One region of the Selenihalanaerobacter shriftii genome, then DNA from elsewhere that is predicted to be linked to it. Evidence: riboswitches for the same ligand, from Rfam matches in the RefSeq annotation. Region 1 holds a riboswitch; each other region holds the start of a gene.
The links. Region 1 has a riboswitch for S-adenosylmethionine ahead of B5D41_RS05930 (O-acetylhomoserine aminocarboxypropyltransferase/cysteine synthase family protein). Riboswitches for the same ligand answer to the same signal wherever they lie in the genome.
Positions count from the first base shown of each region.

Region 2: another riboswitch for S-adenosylmethionine. It lies ahead of B5D41_RS02140 (methionine ABC transporter ATP-binding protein); the one in region 1 lies ahead of B5D41_RS05930 (O-acetylhomoserine aminocarboxypropyltransferase/cysteine synthase family protein).
Region 3: another riboswitch for S-adenosylmethionine. It lies ahead of B5D41_RS05530 (homocysteine S-methyltransferase family protein); the one in region 1 lies ahead of B5D41_RS05930 (O-acetylhomoserine aminocarboxypropyltransferase/cysteine synthase family protein).

Region 1 is NZ_FUWM01000009.1:18,691-23,162, forward strand. It holds gene B5D41_RS05920 (L,D-transpeptidase family protein) at 138-1,049, shown strand; gene B5D41_RS05925 (ABC transporter substrate-binding protein) at 1,064-2,488, shown strand; SAM riboswitch class I at 2,559-2,672, shown strand; gene B5D41_RS05930 (O-acetylhomoserine aminocarboxypropyltransferase/cysteine synthase family protein) at 2,758-3,954, shown strand; gene metX (homoserine O-acetyltransferase MetX) at 3,987-4,472, shown strand, end outside.
Region 2 is NZ_FUWM01000004.1:159,927-164,398, forward strand. It holds gene B5D41_RS02130 (MetQ/NlpA family ABC transporter substrate-binding protein) at 1-172, opposite strand, end outside; gene B5D41_RS02135 (methionine ABC transporter permease) at 247-918, opposite strand; gene B5D41_RS02140 (methionine ABC transporter ATP-binding protein) at 893-1,942, opposite strand; SAM riboswitch class I at 2,041-2,154, opposite strand; gene cysK (cysteine synthase A) at 2,241-3,155, opposite strand; gene B5D41_RS02150 (TIGR00341 family protein) at 3,248-4,472, opposite strand, start outside.
Region 3 is NZ_FUWM01000008.1:83,160-87,631, reverse strand. It holds gene thrB (homoserine kinase) at 1-141, shown strand, start outside; gene B5D41_RS05535 (PorV/PorQ family protein) at 240-1,262, shown strand; SAM riboswitch class I at 1,374-1,484, shown strand; gene B5D41_RS05530 (homocysteine S-methyltransferase family protein) at 1,573-4,020, shown strand; gene B5D41_RS05525 (Mur ligase family protein) at 4,162-4,472, shown strand, end outside.

The sequences.
Region 1 (4,472 bases):
GAGAGGTTTTTTTATTTTAATAGTATAATCTTAGTCCTTTATGCGTATCTATTTATACTAAAGTCAATGACTATATGAAAGTAGTCAGGAGTTAAAGAAAGGAGGGGACTTAGATTTTTAAAAGATTAAATTTATTGATGATCTTAATAATTATTTTTGGATGTACTTTAACTATATTCGCAATTGAATCGGGACCCACTTGTGATTGTGGTCAACTTCGTATTTTGGGTTTAAAGCAGTCAAGAATGCAAGGTCAAGATGTTCAGGAATTACAACGGCAATTAAAAGAATTAGGTTTTTATAAACGAGAATTAAATTTAGTCTATGACTGGAATACATATTTAGCAGTTAATAAATTTCAAAAAGCTAATAATTTAACAATTGATGGAATAGTTGATGAAAAAACTTGGTTAAATTTAGCTCAAGCTTTGGATAAGGGAAAGAGTCAAGAAGTTGCTAGTGAAAAATTAAAGCCACCAGAGGGAGAGGTTTTTCTTTTAATAGATGCATATAAGAAACAAATGACGGTTTATTCAGATGGTGAACCATACCATAAATTCCCGGTAGCTGTAGGAAAACCTTCGACTAAATCGCCGATTGGTGAGTGGGCAGTTATTGCTAAAGATGCTCATTGGGGTGGAGGATTTGGTGTTCGTTGGATGAGACTAAATGTACCGTGGGGAATTTATGGAATGCACGGCACTAATAAGCCTGGGTCTATTGGAACAGCAGCTAGCCATGGCTGTATTAGAATGTTTAATAGACATGTAAAGATACTCTATTCGTGGGTAGATGTTGGTACTAGAGTAAAGATTATTGGAAGAAGAGATCCGATTAAAATAACTCATAATCTTCGTTCTGGACAGTCAGGGAAAGATGTATTGTTATTTCAAGAGAAATTAAGAGAACATGGTTTAGATCCTGGTTATACAGATGGAAGATTTGGTGATAGTACTAAAAAAGCGATGAAAGATTTTAAGTATATTTATGGTTTGAAAGATGATTTAGTTGGAGATGAAAATACATTTTATATTTTAAATATTAAATAAAGGGGGGGTTAGGTGTGCTAGAAAAATTAAAGTCTAATTTTGATTGGCCTATATTAATTGGGATGATAGGATTAATTATTATTGTTACCTCGGCTTTAACATTTTATCTTAGCTATAAAGATCAGCAAGGTTTTACAATTGATCCTAAAGTAGAATTAGTGGCTGACAAGGAATATCAAATAACTTATTGGGATTATCCCCTCTTTATTGGTCAAGATGCAGAGTATAAAAAGTTTTTACAAGAAACAATTACAGAATTTAATGATATGTATCCGAATATTAAAGTGAAGTATGAATTACTATCATTTATAGAAGGCAGAAATAAATTGAAGAAAAGGTTAACAGAAGGGAAACCACCTGATATATATAATGATTTATTTGGTACTAAATTAATAAGTGAAGAATATCAGATTCCAGTTAATATATTCTTTGCCGAGAATGAAATAGAAGACTATAATCAGTTAGGAACTTCAGCATTTACTTATGATCAAAAAGTATGGGGATTACCGAATTGGTTATTACCTCAAGTTTGGGTTGGGAATCGCAAATTACTTACTAAGACAGATTTAGACCTGAGTAGAGTTAAAGAAAAAGGCTGGCCATGGGAGACTTTTTACCAAACAGCTAAAGAAATCAAAGGTTTAAATAAAAAAAGTTGTATAATCTTTAATCCATATAATTCAGAATTGTTTTATCAATTATTAAGTATGAATGACAGTCAGGAACTAGTTTCTAAAGAAGGTAAATTGCTTTTGACAGAGAAGAATTTAAAAGGTACTTTTGAATATTTAGATGATTTACGTAGTCATAAAGTATTCTATGAAGAACCAGAAGAGATGAATAAAAAATTACTACCTTATTTTTGGCAAGGTAGAGCAGGAGTGATTGCTCCAGTTAATTTATGGTTATTAAATAATTTGTATCAGCGAGATAAAAAAGAAAAGAATGTAGAATTAACTTTATTACCGATACCTACTAATGATCCTGAAGTGAGTAAAGTACCGCTAAAGGTAAGAGGTTTAGTGCTTTTTAGACAAGAAGAGTATAAAGGGGACGATCATACAAAAGCTGTTTATAAATTTGCTAAGTTTCTTAATCAACAGAAATCACTTTTTATAGCTAAGAAGTTAAGAGTGGTACCAAGTTATCTACCTTTAATTTCTCATTGGAAGCAAGAAGTAAATCTAACAACTGATATTCAAAATCAACTATTGACTTATGTAGACCGTGGTAGTTATAAGGAGTTAAGTGGTTTTAATAATGAGAAATTAGAGTTAGAGATTAAGCAAGTGATTGATGAGCGGTACGAATCATTCTGGTTAGAAGGAGAATCTATTCCTAAAGTAAGTAGAGAAATCTTAAATATTGCTGAAGATATATTAAATGTTACTGATAATGAAAAGAATAAGGTCGAAAAAAAGAATGAAGATAAAAAATGAATAATAGAGTTGACATATTTAGTGATTTATGTTATTATAATTTAAAGTAAAAAGTTAATATGAATGAAAGCTCTTATTAAGAGTGGCTGAGGGACTGGCCCGATGAAGCCCGGCAACCGGCATTCGTTTAGAATGCAATGGTGCCAAATCCTGCAACGAAAAAATTTTCGTTGAGAGATGAGAGAGGAGTATAATTATAATAAATTATAAACCTCTTCTCATCAGAGAAGAGGTTTTTTTATTTTTAATTAAAAATGGAGGTAATAAATATGACAAAAGAAGAAAAAAGAAATTTAGGATTTGACACACTGTCTTTACACGCAGGATATGAACCAGAGGAAACAACTGGGTCAAGAGCGGTGCCTATTTATCAGACAACATCTTATGTATTTAATGATGCTGACCATGCAGCACGATTATTTGCTTTAGAGGAAGAAGGGAATATTTATACTAGAATTGGAAATCCGACTCACTCAGCATTTGAGAAGCGAATAGCAGCTTTAGAGGGAGGCGAAGCAGCTTTAGCTACATCATCAGGGATGGCAGCTATTAATTTAACTATATTAGGTTTATTAGAGGCAGGAGATGAAATTGTTTCTTCTAGATGTATCTATGGTGGAACTTATAATCTCTTTTCAGTGACTTTACCAAAGTATGGGATTGAGACTACATTTGTAGATCCAGATGATTTAGATGCCTGGGAAGAGGCTATTACTGAAAATACAAAAGTTCTTTATTTAGAATCACCTGGTAATCCACTTTTAAATATTGTTGATATCAAAAAAGTAGCAGAAATTGCTCATGAAAATGATATTACAGTAGTCTTTGATAATACTTTTAATACTCCTTACTTATGTCAACCTTTAAGTTTAGGAGCAGATATTGTGGTTCATTCGGCAACTAAATATATAGGAGGTCATGGAAGTTCTATAGGAGGAGTTATTGTTGGTTCAGAAGATTTTATTTTTAAAGTTAGAACTGAAGGATATCGTGACACAGGTCCAGCTTTAAGTCCAATGAATTCGTGGTTATTTATTCAGGGATTAGAAACACTCTCTTTACGTATGGAAAGACATTCAGAAAATGCACAACAAGTAGCAGAATGGTTAGAAGAACATGATCAAGTAGAGTGGATTAAATATCCAGGATTAGAGAGTCATCCACAACATGAATTAGCTAAAAAACAACAAGAGAATTTTGGAGGTATGGTCTGTTTTGAAATTAAAGGTGGCTTTGAAGCTGGTAAGAAGCTAATTAATAGTGTAGAGTTATGTTCACTTTTAGCCAACGTAGGTGACACTAGAACATTAATTATTCATCCGGCTTCGACTACTCATGAACAATTAGGAAAAGAGGAGCAAGAAGAAGCTGGTATTACTGAAGGTTTAATTAGATTATCGGTAGGGATTGAGAATGTAGAAGATATAATTGCCGATTTAAAGCAAGCATTTGCAACTATTGATTAGTTTTTAAGTTTAACTGGAAGGAAGGGAGAGTTATGAGTATTTGTAATAGAGAAGTAGAGTATATTAGTGATGAGGTGAGTTTAACTTCACCACACAATCTGACTCTTTTTGATGCTAAAGAGAAATTTAAGACTGAATCCGGTAAAGAGTTAGGGCCTATAGAAATTAATTATGAAACATATGGTAGATTAAATTCTAATCAAGATAATGTAATTTTAATTGTTCATCATTTAACAGCTAACGCCCATACTGCCGGTAAATATCAGACAGGTGATCAAGAAGTAGGTTGGTGGAATAATTTAATTGGTCCAAATAAAGCAATTGACACCAATAAATATTATGTAATTTGTAGTAATGTGTTAGGGAGCTGCTATGGCACAACTGGTCCTGCTTCTATTAATCCAGAGACAGGAAGAGAGTATGGAACTGATTTTCCTGTAATAACAATTAAAGATATGATTAAGCTACAGAAAGCATTATTAGATAAATTAGGGATTAATCATCTTCGAGCAGTAATT
Region 2 (4,472 bases), on a different contig from region 1:
GTTTAATTTTTTCTAATATTTCAGTATGAGGTACTGGAGTTGCTCCCACAGTTAATGTTGTCTTCTCTGCTCCTACTTCTTTTTGCGCACCTTGATTACCACCACAACCTGCTGCCAAACCAACTACAACTAATAATACAATTGAAATTAAAAATTTCTTATTCCTAAACATTAATACTCACTCCTCATTACTTAATTATTTTAATTTATATATTTGAAATTAGATATTTTAAATTAATCAGTTTGTTAAGCTGACTTATCTAACCTTCCTGCTAATAAGTTTCCAGTTGATTGAATTAACTGGACTAAAACAACTAAGATAACTACTGTCTGTAACATAATATCTCCTTGAAAACGCTGGTAACCATATCTAACGGCTATATCTCCTAATCCACCACCACCAATTGCTCCTACAATTGCTGAGTAACCGATTAAACTAATAACCGCCAAAGTTAAGCCTAAAATTAATGAAGGTAAAGCTTCTGGGATTAAAACCTTACTAATAATCTCCCAAGGAGTAGCTCCCATAGATTCTGCAGCCTCTATTACTCCTGAATCGACTTCTTTTAAAGCATTTTCCACAATTCGCCCTATAAACGGTATAGCTGCTACTGCTAAAGGTACAATAGCGGCGGTAGTTCCGATAGAAGTTCCTACTACGAGTCTAGTAAAAGGAATAATAGCTACCATTAAAATAATAAATGGAATCGAACGGGCAATATTTATAATTGAACCTAAAACAAAATTAATTTTCTTATTCTCTAAAATATTATCTGGTTCTGTAACAACTACACTAACCCCTAGAGGCATTCCAAAAATACTGGCAATAGTCATAGAAACTATAACCATATATAATGTTTCCTGCAACCCTCCCCACAACAAATCTAAATTACTAGCTAATTGCTCTAACAGACTCATCACTTCTAACCACCTCCACTTGTAAACCTTCTTCATGTAAATAATTAACCGCTTGCTTTATTTGAAAATTATTTCCTGTTAATTCGATTAAGAGAATGCCAAAAGAAGTCTCTTGAATTTTATCAATATTTCCATATAGAATATTAGCATCTATGTCAAATTCTTTAATAATTGTAGAAAAAGTAGGCTCTTTTACTACCTCACCAACAAAAGAAACTTTGATTAGCTTACCTGATTTTGATTCTAACACACTACTTCTTTGATAAAACTCTTCAGGAATATCAGCATTAATTACACTCTGCACAAATCGTTTTGTAGTTTCATGCTTAGGATCAGTGAAGACTTGAATAGTCTCCCCCTCTTCAATAATATAACCTTTTTCTAAAACTGCAACCCTATCACAAATCTGCTTTATAACTTCCATTTCATGAGTGATTAATACAATAGTAATTCCTAACTTTTCATTAATATCTTTTAATAAATCTAAAATAGAATCTGTAGTCTCAGGATCTAATGATGAAGTTGCCTCATCACATAATAATAATTTAGGTTCGTTGGCTAAAGCCCTAGCTACTCCCACTCTCTGTTGTTGACCTCCACTTAACTGTGCAGGATAATTATTAGCTTTATCAGCTAACCCTACTAAATCTAATAATTCATTAACTTTATTTTTAATATCTGACTTACTAACACCTGCTAATTCTAATGGAAAAGCCACATTATCTGCAACTGTCCTACTCTGCAAAAGATTAAAACCTTGAAATATCATACCAATCTTTTTCCTAGCTTGTCGCAATTCTTTAGTATTTAATTTTGTTAAATCTTGACCATTTACAATCACTTGACCTTCTGTAGGTTCTTCTAATAAATTCAAGCATCTAATGAAACTGCTTTTCCCAGCTCCACTAGGACCGATAATTCCAAAAATATCTCCTGACTTAATTTCAAAATTAACATTCTTTAATGCAACTACTTGCCCTTCTTCACTACTATATACTTTACTCAAACCTTTAATCTTAATCATCATTATCACCTTTCTCATTTCACTACTATTTAAAATAATATTCTCTGAATTAAAAAAACCTCTTCTCAAAGAGAAGAGGTTGATTATTCTAACCACTCTTCTCATCTTCCAGCATTTTTGCTGCAGGATTTGGCACCGCTATAGTATTGCGAACTTATACTACCGGTTGCCGGGCTTCATCGGGCCAGTCCCTCCACCTCTCTTGATAAGAGTCTATTATTAAGTTACTAACATAATATCATGGCCTAAAAGTTTTGTCAAGAATCATTTGCAAAATTTGATTATAAATTATTCTTCTTTAAAAAAGATCAGTGCTTAAATATCTTTCACCTGTATCTGGAGCAATAACTACTACCTTCTGCTTACTATCCAATTCATCTGCTACTTTTAAAGCTGCAGCCACAGCTGCTCCAGAAGAAATACCGGCTAAAACCCCTTCCTTTTGGGCTAAACTTCGAGCTGTCTTCTTTGCTTCCTCATCAGTTATCTTCATAGCATCATCTATAAGATTAGTATTTAACACATCTGGAATAAATCCAGCACCAATCCCTTGAATTCCATGAGGACCAGGGTCTTCACCAGCAATAACTGCAGATGTCTTAGGTTCTACTGCATAAACTTTAATATCTTCTAATTCTTCTTTTAATACTTCTCCTACTCCTGTTATTGTTCCTCCAGTACCTACTCCAGCTACAAATGCATCAATATCTCTATCCATAGCTTCCAAAATTTCTTGAGCAGTATTATTACGATGAATTTCAGGATTAGCAGAATTATTAAATTGTTGTGGCATAAAGTATTCATCATGTTCTGCTACTAATTCTTCTGCTTTTCGAATAGCTCCAGGCATTCCTTCAGACCCAGGAGTTAACACCAATTTAGCTCCATAAGCACTAAGTAAGTTTCTGCGTTCTTGACTCATTGACTCAGGCATAGTTAAAATAACATTATATCCTTTTGCATTTCCAGCCAAAGCAAGCCCTATACCTGTATTACCGCTAGTCGGTTCCACAATAGTCCCGCCAGAATTTAATTTGCCAGATGCTTCTGCAGATTCAATCATACTTAAACCTATTCTATCTTTAATACTTCCTCCTGGGTTAAAAGATTCTAATTTTACATAAATATCAGCACTATTTTCCGGTACAATTCTATTCAACTTTACTATCGGAGTATCACCTATTAATTCTGTTATATCTTCTACTTTTTTCATGATTATACCCTCCTAATTTTAATTCCAACTAAGCCACTAGGTTTATGTGTATTCATGATTTTACCAGAACTTAGATTACTTGTCAAGAAACTTTATAAAGAGTCTAAAGGAAGTTGAAATCGTTTAGTTGGAATAACTTCAAAAATGACTCTATAATCTGAACCTAACCTCTTCTTAACCCTCTTCTCTATTAATCTAAAAAAGTACTCATCTGTCCCTTTAGGGGTATAAATAAATAACTCTACTGTCTTACCCTGAACTCCTATTTCTAACAAATTCGTTTCTAATTCATCACCAAAGCTTTCTCTATATACTTTGCGTACAATATCTTCAGGTTGTTCCTTAATCATACGTTGATAAGTCATCCAAGATAGCGGCAAGCTTAAAATAATAGTTACCACTATAATTATTATTAAGCTCTTTTTAATTAATTTTTGGGCTTTAAATTCATACCATATCTGTGGTTTCAACCCTTTAAAATAAAAAATCCCCATGATAGCAAGAATTAAAGCTAAATAATTACCAACTAAAAGTAAAGTAGCACCTCCTACCATGGTCAAATTCCCTAGCGAAATCCCAATTCCCATAGTACACATTACTGGAATTAAAGCTGCTGCAATTACCACCCCAACAATCTGAGCCCTAACTCCTGAAATTAAGGAGTAAGCACCTGCACTACCTGCTGCTAAAGCAACCAAGAGATCAGCTACTGTTGGAAACATTCTGCCTTTTAATGCCGAGTTAATAGCTACATTAGGTACTATACTTCCCATTATAAGTCCGACCACTACTGCTATTAAGAGTACCGTTGATTCCGATATTATTCCTTTAACTATTAATTTAAAATTACCTAATACAATCCCCATAGAAATAGCCACAATCGGTCCAAAGACTGGCGCAATAATCATCGAACCTACAATGACAGGGATATTATTTAAAATCAAACCTAATGAAGCTATTATTGCTGCCATTATTGCTAAAAAAATAAAATGATCATTTACTGTTGAATTGTTTTGAGCATATGTCACTAAAGATTCTCGATTAGCCTTAAAAGAAGACTCTTTTTCTTTTGCTTTATTTCTAGGAATTACTGTATCTGGTGTGAAGATAATCATACTTCTATCCTCATTTTCATCAAAGTTAAATTTTTCAGTAAGATTATCTAAGACTGTATCAGCATTCCCATATAACAAACTTATGATTAGTAAATCACCAGTTTCCGACGAAATTAATTTGTAATCTTCAATATCTATACCTAAATTATTTAATAGTTTGACTGCTTCTTTTCCTTCTTCTGACTGGAAGGTGGCCTGAACT
Region 3 (4,472 bases), on a different contig from region 1:
ATTGCTTTGACTTTAAATCAGGAGGAAAGTGTGGGAAAGACTATGGTTCAGACTTTTGCTCGTCATGGAATTGAAGCTAATTATAAGATTACCAAACCAGCTACTGAAGGTGTTATAATAGAGGAATTAAAAGATGAATAATTTTCTAATATGAATTAGCAGGAAAAGTGTTACTATATGTTGAAATTAATTGAGTAGAAGGTAGATTCACATATAGCATAGAGGAGGATTTAAATTAAATGAGTTTGAAAACAAGTATAGTTGTCGTATTGACATTATTATTAGTTATTTCAGTAACTACTTTTGCTTTTGCTACTCCTAAATATGGAGCTAAAGCTTACGGAATGGGGGGCGCATTTACTGCAGTTGCTGATGATGCCAGTGCAATTTACTGGAATCCAGCTGGCTTGGTACAAAGCGGTTTCATTGGTGCAGAATTTTCTATTGGAGCAGATCCTGATGATGATTTTATTGATGATGCTAAAGATGTCTTAGATATGCCAGAAGGACCAGAACAATATAAGGCATTATATGATTTAAATTCAACTCAGATGGGGCTTGATGGGATGTTTAATGCTAATTTTAAAAATGTTGGTATAGGTGCATTATTAACTAATTCTTTTACTTATAATAATGATGATAATCTTGAATTAAGGAATCGTTTGGATGGACAAGGAGTTATTTCTACTGGGATTAAGTTGTTGGAACCACCTATGAATATTGGTGCTTTATATGTTGGTGCTAACTTAAAAGGGTTATGGAGTAGATATGATAGCGTAACTGGATATAATAGTGGTGGTAGTGGAACTACAGAAGAAGGTGAAGCTTCAGCTACAGGTTATGGCCTTGATATAGGAATGATGGCTAAGGTGACAGATGCAGTTAATTTTGGTTTAAGTGTTAAGAATGCAACATCAGATTTAGATTGGGAGTGGGATAAGAAGCCTATTAATCCAGCCAAGTTAGATGACTCATTACCACGGACGGTAACTGCTGGAACAGCAATTAAATTACCTTATCCATTATCTGCTACTATAGCAGCAGATATTGAGAGCATTGAAGATGGTGAGGATATCTATCATGTAGGTTTTGAAAAGAATATTCTCTTTAATGGTCTTTCTTTAAGAGCAGGTATGTATAAACCGGAGAATGGTGATGAAGTAATTACTGGAGGTTTAGGATTAAATTTAGCTAATTTACATGCCAATTTAGCTATGGATGATGAAGGATATTATGCTTTGTCAGCTAACCTTAAGTTTTAATAGATAATTTTTAAGTTAAACTTGACAGTTAATAATTTAAGTGTTATACTTGCATAAAATTACAGATAAAAATTCATATATTTCATCTTTATGTATGATTAATACTATATTCTCTTATCAAGAGTGGTGGAGGGACTGGCCCTATGAAGCCCGGCAACCAGTATTCATTTAGAATAAAATGGTGCCAATTCTTGCAATCTTATTAAGATTGACAGATGAGAGAAGAGGACACAGATTAAAAGATAAAGCCTCTTCTCAAATTTGAGAAGAGGCTTTTTTAAATCATTGAGAATTTAGGAGGAGAGGAAATATGAAATCAGATGTTTTAATTAGTCTTGAGTCAGAAGTACTATTATTGGATGGAGCTATGGGGACTAAATTACAACAAGAAGATTTAGAGACTGATACGGCTCCTGAGGTTTGGAACTTAAAGAGGCCAGAAATAATAAAGCAAATCCATCAAGATTATTTAGCAGCAGGAAGCCAAATTATTCAGACTAATACCTTTGGTGCTAATCGAATTAAATTAGGTGAGTATGGGTTAGCCCAAGAAGTAGAAGAAATTAATAGAGCCGCAGTACGGATAGCTAAAGAGGTTAAAAAAGATAATTATATTGCTGGTTCTGTAGGACCATTTGGTAAGTTTTTAGCTCCTATAGGTGATGTTACTTTTGAAGAAGCTATTGATATTTTTAAGGAGCAGATTGCTATTTTAGTTGATTCAGGGGTAGATTTAATAAGCTTAGAAACCATGAGTAGTCTACAAGAATTGAGAGCAGCAGTGATAGCTGCTAAAGAAGTAAGTGATAACGTTCCAGTCATGGCTCAAATGACATTTGATGAAAATTTGCGAACATTAAGTGGAACTACTCCTAAAATAGCAGCAGTAGTATTAGATGCTTTAGGAGCAGACATTATTGGAGCTAATTGTAGTTTAGGACCACAAGGTTTGCTAGATGTTTTAAAAGAATTGAACCAAGTTACTGATAAGCCATTAATAGTTCAACCTAATGCTGGATTACCTAAAATAATAGATGGGGAAACTGTTTATCAAAAGTCTCCAGAAGAAATGACTACTTATATTAAAAAGTTTGTAGCAGAAGGAGCAAATATTATTGGAGGGTGTTGTGGAACGACTGAGGATCATATTGCGGCTTTTGCCCAAGGGTTACAAGGACTGACACCAAGTAAATCAAAATTAACTAGGAATTTTAGATTAGCCAGTCGCTCTCAGTTAATGGAATTATCAGATCAAAGTGAGAGTTTAATAATTGGAGAAAGAATTAATCCTAGTGGTAAAGAACGTTTAGCTGAAGAGTTAAAGAATAACAGTTTTAAAGTGGTTCAACAGGAGATAAATTCACAAATAAAGACAGGAGCTAAGGTTTTAGATATTAATGTTGGTGGAGCCGGTATAGATGAGGTTGAGATGATGAAAAATGTAGTACAAAAAGTACAGAATACTTCTCGAGTGCCGGTCTGCATTGATACTACAGATGTTGAATCTTTAGAAGCAGGTTTAGAAGCATTTACTGGTAAGGCTTTAATTAATTCTGTAACTGGTGAAGAAGAAAGCTTGAATCGAGTTTTACCATTGGCTAAAAAGTATGGAGCAGCTTTGGTCTGCTTAACTTTAGATGAAGATGGAATCCCTGATACAGCAGAAGGAAGATTGGAGATAGCAAGAAAAATTAAGAATAAAGCTATAAGTTATGGAATTCCACCGGAGGATCTTTTAATAGATACTTTAGTTCTAACTGCTAGTACTAAACAAGCAGAAGTAGTAGAGACTTTAAATGCTATAAAGCTAGTTAAAGAAGAGTTAGGATTAAAAACAGTATTAGGAGTTAGTAATGTTTCCTATGGTTTACCGCAGAAGCCACTATTGAATCGTACTTTCTTAGCTATGGCATTAGGATATGGGTTGGATGCTTACATAGTAGATCCTTTAGACGAAGCATTACAAAAGACAATTTTAGCTGGAGATGTATTAATTAACCGAGATCAAAATGCTGCAAAGTATATTGATGCTTTAGGACAACAAAAGGTTACACAAGATAGAAAAGTTAATGATAAAGAAGAGGATAAGGATGTTGAAAAAACTGATCTGTCAGATAAGAAGCAAAATCAAAATGATAAATCATTAGAATTGGTAAAAGAAGCTGTGCTAAAAGGAGAACTGGAAGAGATAATATCTATTTTGAAGAATGCTTTAGAGGAATATTCTTCAGATGAGTTAATGAATAAAGCTTTAATTCCTGGTATTAAAGAAGTAGGTAATAAGTATGAAACTGGTGAATACTTTTTACCACAACTAATGGCATCTGCAGAAAGTATGCAGAAAGGATTTAAATATTTAAAAGATGAATTGGGAAGTGATATTAAAACATCTTCTGCTGGAAAGGTGTTATTAGCAACAGTTAAAGGAGATGTGCATGATATCGGGAAGAATATTGTTAAAGTAGTTGTGGAAAATCATGGTTATGAAGTGTTAGATTTAGGTAAAGATGTATCCAATGAACAAATAATTGAAGCAGTTAAGCAAGAAAAAGTTGATGTAGTAGGCTTAAGTGCTTTAATGACTACTACTATGGTAGAGATGGAAGAAGTAGTTAAACGTCTTAAAGCAGAAAATTTAGATGTTAAAGTAATCTTAGGTGGAGCAGTAATAACTCAAGATTATGCAGATAAGATTGGAGCAGATGCTTATGCTATTAATGCTATTAATGCAGTAAGAGAGATTAAGAGGTTAATATAAATTATAGTTAGGGCCCTATTATTAATTAGGGCTCTTTTTTATATGCATATTAATTTAGTTTCCTGGCTTTTATAATATTTTAAATCTTTTTTAGGTACAATAACTAAAGTATTAGTTCTAATAAAAGGAGTGTCTTCAATTATGAAGATCTGTGATTATAATATTTCGGGAGTTACTTGTGACTCACGAGAAGTTAAGCCAGGATATGCATTTGTAGCAATAGAAGGATTTAAGGATGACGGGAATAAATATATAGAGAATGCTATTGAACGTGGAGCAAAAGTGATTTATACAGAACAAGATATTAAAGATACTAATGTACCAGTAGTTAAAGTTGCTAATGCCCGGGAGACTTTAGCACGTTTAGCTCATGAATTTTATGATATGCCTTCAAATAAATTAAATTTAATCGGGGTAACTGGAACTAATGGTAAGACGACGACTACTCATTT